Regions from separate parts of the Tropicibacter sp. S64 genome, predicted to be linked through region 1. Evidence: riboswitches for the same ligand, from Rfam matches in the RefSeq annotation. Region 1 holds a riboswitch; the other holds the start of a gene.
What was found. Region 1 has a riboswitch for cobalamin ahead of ACP159_RS07005 (hypothetical protein). Riboswitches for the same ligand answer to the same signal wherever they lie in the genome.
Positions count from the first base shown of each region.

Region 1 (3,388 bases):
AGCTGGTTGTTGCCACCCGGCGAGAAGACCGAGAGGATCGCCAGCGAGGTGCCGGCGACATAGAGCCAGAACGACAGGTTGTTCATCCGCGGGAAGGCCATGTCCGGCGCACCGATCTGCAGCGGCATGAAGTAGTTGCCGAAGCCGCCGAAGAGCGCGGGAATGACGACGAAGAACATCATCAGGATGCCGTGGCCCGTGATCATCACGTTCCACAGGTGGCCGTTGGGGGTACATTCGCCCGCCGCGGCGGCCGTCAGGCGCCAGCCTTCAAGGCACATGTATTGAACGCCCGGCTCCATGAGCTCGAGTCGCATGTAAACGGTGAAGATGACGGACACGAGACCTGCGAACGCCGAGACGATCAGGTACAGAATCCCGATGTCCTTGTGGTTCGTCGACATGAACCAGCGGGTGAAGAACCCGCGGTCGTCGTGGTGGTCGTGGCCGTGAATGGCGGCGTCTGCCATTGTGTGCCTCCTGATAATCTCTCGATAAACGCAGCCCGCCGGGGGGAATCCCCCGTCGCATGCGTCTCCCTTTCGCGTTTTAGAATGTGAGGCAGGGGCGGGCAATGGAGGAATTTGACGCAGATCAAATAACATTGTCGCACCCCCTTGAAGCGATGTCGCAGGGGCATTCCGTCGGCAAAACGGGGCGAATCCGCGCGCCGGTCGGGTATTCCGGACCCTCGAACCGGGCTTTGGTCAGGCTTTCCGGACTGCCCCGGCGGGACAGGATCCGGCACAGTCCCGGCATCTGCCCGAAACGCCTGAACCGGAACCCTGACCATGGCCCTGCTCGACACCAGCCTCACCCCGCGTCCGACGCTTTCCGCCCGTCTCGCGCGGCTGTTCGAAACCCCGTTCGATCGCCGCAGCCGGGCGCTCTCGGACGAGGTCGCGCGGCTCAAAGCGCTGTCCGACCAAGAGCTTGCGGCGCATGGCCTGTCCCGCGAGACGATCCTCTTCCATGTGTTCGGTGCCCGCGCCCGGCGCTGAACCGACCACCGGCGACGCCTAGCACCTTGCGGCGGTCGCGCAGCTCTGGCACACTCCCTCCAGACAGTGACCGCGCTTCGGCGTGGTCTGAAAAGGGAACTCCGGTGCGGACCAGAAGGTCCAAGGCCGGGACTGCCCCCGCAACTGTAAGCGGCAAGCGATGCGTCGAAACCACTGGCTCTCGGGCCGGGAAGGGACGCACCGCGCAGAGCCGCGAGTCAGGAAACCTGCTGTCGCCCCGCCATCCGGCGGGACACGCTCCGCAAGGGGCGGCAACGCAACCCGGGCGGGGTGCCTCGGGCAGGAGGTAACCGGCGCGGCCAACCCGTGTGCGACACCCTGTCCCAGCTCTCCGTCCAAGACATCGCGCGGAGGGCGCAATGCTGATCGCAAGAACTCTCAACGGGCTCATGGCCCAGGGCATCTCCACGGACCGGGCCCGCGAACTGGGTCAGATGGGCTACATGCAATGGCTCGGGGCGCTCCCGGCCGAGGCCGACTACGAATACGAGGCGGTGCGCGCCTATCTTGCCGCCCTGGATTTCATCGAATCCGACCCGGCCATCGCCGTCTTCTGCCGGCTGCTCCGCGACTCGCTGAAGTATCCGCTGAAACCTCTGACCCTCGCCCTGCCCAAGGCGAAACGACGCGGCGGCGCCCGCACGCGCCGGATGTCCATCTAGGCCGGCATCCAAGGCCGAAACAGGCCGCGCCCGGGGCTGCTTCGGTCCTCGAATACCCGGGGACTCGCCCAATGGGCGATGGGGCGAAGCCCCGGCCGAAACTTTCACCGGAATGTTTTCACCCGGCGCGCCCGCACGCGGCGGCCCGGGTTTCCATGACCAGATCGAACTGCCGCCTGAGCGCCACGTCGAGATCATCCATGCCGACCGGCAGCCCGAGATCGACCAGCGAGGTCACGCCGTACTCGGTGATCCCGCAGGGCACGATTCCGTCGAAATGCGTCAGGTCCGGTTCCACGTTGATCGAAATCCCGTGAAAGCTCACCCAGCGGCGCAGGCGGATGCCGATGGCGGCGATCTTGTCCTCGGCTTGCAGGCCGGACGGCGTCAGGGGCCGGTCCGGCCGTTCGATCCAAACGCCGACACGCCCGTCGCGGATATGCCCCGTCAGGCCAAACTCGCCCAGGGTCGCGATCACCCAGGCTTCGAGATCGCGCACGAAGCAGCGCACGTCCCGCCCGCGCCGGTTCAGGTCGAGCATGACATAGACGACGCGCTGGCCGGGGCCGTGGTAAGTATACTGTCCGCCGCGCCGGGTCTCATGGACCGGAAAGCGGTCCGGCTCGCGCAGGTCTTCACGCTTCGCGCTGGTCCCGGCGGTGTAGAGGGGCGGATGCTCCAGCAGCCAGACGCATTCCTCCGCCTCGCCCTTCGCAATTGCCTCGGCGCGCGCTTCCATGAAGGCCAGCGCCGTGTCGTAATCCGTCAGCCCGTCGCTGATCTTCCAGTCCACCATCGGCCTATCGGGGCAGCAGCCCCGCCTCCCTGATCTTCGCCACATTGGCCCGGCTCACCGGGATCTCGCCGCCCCATGTCATCGACAGGATCGCCCGATCCCCCTCGCGCCGCGCCGCGGTCACCTGTCCCCAGGCGACCCAATGCGAGCGATGCACCTGCCCGCCGGCCACGTCGCCGGTCTCGCGCATGGCGTCGGACAGGCGCATGAGCAGCAACACCTCGGCCTTGACCGTCCGCACCCGGACATAATGGTCTTCCACCGAAAGCGCCACCAGCGGCCCGCGTTTGTCCAGCGGCAGACGCTCCAGGATGGCGGGTGGTGTCTGGGGCGGTGGGTCGTCCTTGGGGCGTTGCGACGCGAGATGGTGCAGCCCGGCGTTGACGATGATCGTGATGACAAGGAGCGTGGCGAGGAACTCCGGCAGCTCCGCCCCGGTTGGAATCCAGCCAAAAACAAGGGCGTTGCTGGCCAGCACCAGAAGCGCGATCACGAGGCCGGAGGCGATGCCCTCCGCCAACACGCTCCGCCAGACCGGCCAGGCGGCAAGCCGCGCCCGCAAGACGGCGCTCACCAGCGCCCCCGCGCCATAGGTCGCCGCCACGATCCACAGCCAGTAGGCCGTGCGGGGCAGCAGGTCCAGCAGCCGCTCCGTGCCGAATGGCCCCGCCAGCCCGAGCACGACTCCCACCGCCGCAAGCGCCGCCAGCGTCACGGGCTGCCCCATGTGCGCCCGCCATTCGCGAAGCGTGGATTGCGGTTGCCTGTCACTCACGCGAAATGCCCTCGGTTTCACGCAATCCGAATGGCATGGGGCGGGGGGCCTTGTCTAGGCAGGGGCAAATCCGCCCAGACAAGGAAACACGCCATGTCCCTCGACCCGCTTCTTGCCGCCCCGCTTGCGACCC
Region 1 is NZ_JBNAGK010000003.1:269,672-273,059, forward strand. Features, by position in the region: gene ctaD (cytochrome c oxidase subunit I) at 1-470, opposite strand, end outside; gene ACP159_RS07000 (hypothetical protein) at 792-1,001, shown strand; cobalamin riboswitch at 1,064-1,236, shown strand; gene ACP159_RS07005 (hypothetical protein) at 1,382-1,684, shown strand; gene lipB (lipoyl(octanoyl) transferase LipB) at 1,803-2,480, opposite strand; gene ACP159_RS07015 (LytTR family DNA-binding domain-containing protein) at 2,485-3,255, opposite strand; gene ACP159_RS07020 (DUF2306 domain-containing protein) at 3,349-3,388, shown strand, end outside.

Region 2 (3,388 bases), on a different contig from region 1:
ACATGGCGCGGGGGCTGGTCTCTGCACCCGAAGCAGAGGCCGCAAGGCAGGAAATCCGCCGCCGCATGGCGCAGGTGCTGCGGCGCGCTGATCGGCAGACCGTCACGACGACAGGCGGGCGCGGCGCGCTGATCCTCGCGGCGGTGTTTGTCCCGGTCATGGCCTTTGGCTACTATTCGTTCGCCGGTGCGCCCGACGTGCCGGCTGTGGCCTTCGCCGACCGCGCCGACGAGCGCGCCGACACGCGACGGATCGCCGATTTGGCTGGGCAATTGCGCGAAAGGCTGAGGGCCGATCCCGACGGCGGCCCGACCGATGGCTGGATGTTGTTGGGCCAGACCTATGCGCGCATGGGACAATTCGACGAAGCCGTTACCGCCTTCCGGACGGCCTCTGGCCGTGACGACGCGGTTTCGGCGACATGGTCGATGCTGGCCGAGGCGATGATCCGGGCCAATGACGGAACCGTCACGCCGGACGCGGTGACCGCTTTGAACAGGGCGCTGACGCTGGACCTCTCGAACCCGGCGGCGGCGTTCTACCTTGCGATCGCGGACGCGCAGGCAGGAGAGGTCGGGGCAGCTCATGACCGCCTGACGGCGCGACTGGCCGAGACGCCGGGCTACCAGCCCTGGATGGACACCTATATTGCGCAGGCGAATGCATTCGCACAAACACTCGGCCGGGCGCCCATCGCGTCGCGTGCGCCTGTTGCCCGCAGCCCCAGTGCCGCCGATGTCGCCGCCGCACAGGAGATGAGCGAAGGCGACAGGGCGGTTTTCATACGGTCCATGGTGGATCGTCTGGCGACGCGGCTTGAGGATGAACCGGATGACGTGAACGGATGGCTCAGGCTGGCGAATGCCTATGGCGTGCTCCAAGAGATGGACAAGGCGCGGGACGCTTACCTTCGCGCGGATGCGCTGTTGCCCGAGGGCGATGCGCGCAAGGCAGAGGTCAGGGCAAGCATCGCACGTCTGGAAAACCCGTGATCAGTCCGGGTTACCGGGCCGCCATGTCCATCGTTGACCGTCGTGTACCAGGTGGATCGGGGCGAGAGGATGGATATCCAGCCGGAACCCGGCAATAGGCGGCAGGTCCAGCGCGCTGACAATGACTCCGCGCAGCACGGGCGGGGCCGCCAGAGCCACCACACGATCTGCCGACGAGGCCGCCATCTGGTCCAGCCAGGGTCGTACGGTCGCGCAGAGGTCTGTCAGGGAGGTACCCCCGCCGGGGCGAGCTTCGGGGTCACGGGTCCACAGTGACAGTGCCTCGGGATCGGTGGCGGCGACTTCGTCCAGGGTCATGTCTGTCCAGTGCCCGAAATCCTGCGCGCCGAGCGCCGCGCAGTCGTTTGGCTGCAATCCAAGCTCCAAGGCCAAGACACCGGTCCCTGGCGCGGTCTGGCAAGCACTGCCCCCAAGCCGGCCAGAGAGGGTACGTGCCCGCTGTACCTGCGCAGCGCTCATATCCGCGGCAAGGCGAAAGGGGTGATGCGCAGACATGGGCGCGGCAACGAGGATCAGGCGCATGGGGGGCTTTCGTACAGGCGAGGCAAGAAAATGTTGGCAGCTCGAGGCATTCTGGCCTATCGATCAGACACAGGGGAATACGGAAGCCGGTGAAAATCCGGCACGGTCGCGCCACTGTGATCGCGCAAGCGTAAGTCAGACACGGATCCCTGGAAAATACTCATGACGCGTCATCAGAAGGAGTACCAAATGACTGTCGCAACCCGTCCCGCCGTTTCGAGCGATCTTCCCGCCATCCCTATGCGGGACATTGCCCCTTGGGCGATCCTGGCCGCGCTGCTGGCTGTCCTGCTGGTCTATTTCGTTGGTGCAGAGCAGGGCGCATGGTCTGTTTTCGCCGGGACCGACGTGCACGAATTCGTGCACGATGCGCGCCACCTTCTTGGCTTTCCCTGCCACTAAGTTACAGCGATGACTCGTCTTCTTGTGCTCGGCCTTCTGGCCGGGCTGTTGGCGTCCGTGGTGACGTTCGGCGTGGCGCGACTTGTCGGTGAACCTGCGCTGGACGCGGCCATCGCGATGGAAACCACCGACAGCCACACACACGCGACAGATACGCCGGATCTTTCCGATACCGGCGGCATGTCGCGCCATTTGCAGGCTGGTCCTGGATTGTTCGTCGGTCTCGCCGCCGTGGGCGTGGCCCTGGGCGGGATCCTGGCAATCAGCTTTGCCGTGGCGCGGGGGCGGATCCTGCATGGATCGACACGGGCCACGGTGGCCTGGATCACGGCGTTGGGCTTTGCCGCGGTGATCGTCGTTCCCATGCTGAAGTTTCCGGGAAATCCGCCAGCAGTTGGCAACCCCGAAACGATCGGGGCGCGCACCCTGGCCTATTTCGCCTTTCTGGCGCTGTCGTTGGCAACCCTCGGGCCGGCTGTCTCGGCGGTGAAAGGGATCGCTTCGCGACGACGCAAGATGCTGATCGGGGCGGGGATCTACGCAGGGGTCATGTCCGGGGCAGCGATCCTGTTGCCCTCGTTCCACGAGGTGGACCCGGCCTTTCCGCGCGATCTGCTCTGGCAGTTCCGGGCATCGACATTGGCGGTGCAGGCAACGCTGTGGGCCAGCACGGGGATCGCCTTTGGCTGGCTGGTCGAACGGTTCGGCCAATCCATTTGACGGGAGGTGTACAGATATCGGCACGGTGACGTTCAGAAAGTAACCTTCACGTTCGGTGCTTGCGGCGGAATTCCGGCGCGACCAAAGCGTTGCCAGATCAGCGAGTTGTTTCCCGATGTCAGGGCCGCAACTGGCCGTCCGCACGCGCGACTGGCCAAGACGCGTGGTTTGCGCGCAAGGCAGAGGTTCAGGCAATACTGGCGCAACTCGGGGGAGACTGAGGTCAGCCGACCCGACGGATCAGGCTAAATTGAAAAGCTTGCTCCGCGCCTTTCGGGGTTTGGTGGAGGTGGCGGCGATGCGCCACCGGCGCGAAACTGTCTGCCAAAAGCACCGCGATATTCTCGGGGCTGTAGCGGACGACCGGCAGGCCGCTGCACCGATCCGGTCCGTCCGGCGCAAAAGTGGCTATGATGGCATGGCCATCGATCCGGACGGCGCGTGTCAAGCTCTCGATATAGGCGGCTCTGTCGGCGGGGTCGGTGAGAAAGTGGAATACCGCCCTGTCATGCCACAGGTCGTACTGTCGCGTCGGCGACCAGGTGGTGATGTCTTTACACAGCCAGGTCAAGCTGCCCCCTGCGGGCCCCAGCCGGTCTCGCGCGGCATCCAAGGCCACTTGCGACAGGTCCAAAATCGTCACGTCGCGCAGCCCCATCGCCAGCACGGCGTCCGTGAAACGGGACATGCCGCCGCCTATGTCGATCACCGACGCGCCTCTGGGAATTCCG
Region 2 is NZ_JBNAGK010000011.1:21,401-24,788, reverse strand. Features, by position in the region: gene ccmI (c-type cytochrome biogenesis protein CcmI) at 1-992, shown strand, start outside; gene ACP159_RS17325 (histidine phosphatase family protein) at 993-1,535, opposite strand; cobalamin riboswitch at 1,571-1,702, shown strand; gene ACP159_RS17320 (CbtB domain-containing protein) at 1,725-1,937, shown strand; gene ACP159_RS17315 (CbtA family protein) at 1,947-2,657, shown strand; gene ACP159_RS17310 (class I SAM-dependent methyltransferase) at 2,881-3,388, opposite strand, start outside.
Region 2: another riboswitch for cobalamin. It lies ahead of ACP159_RS17320 (CbtB domain-containing protein); the one in region 1 lies ahead of ACP159_RS07005 (hypothetical protein).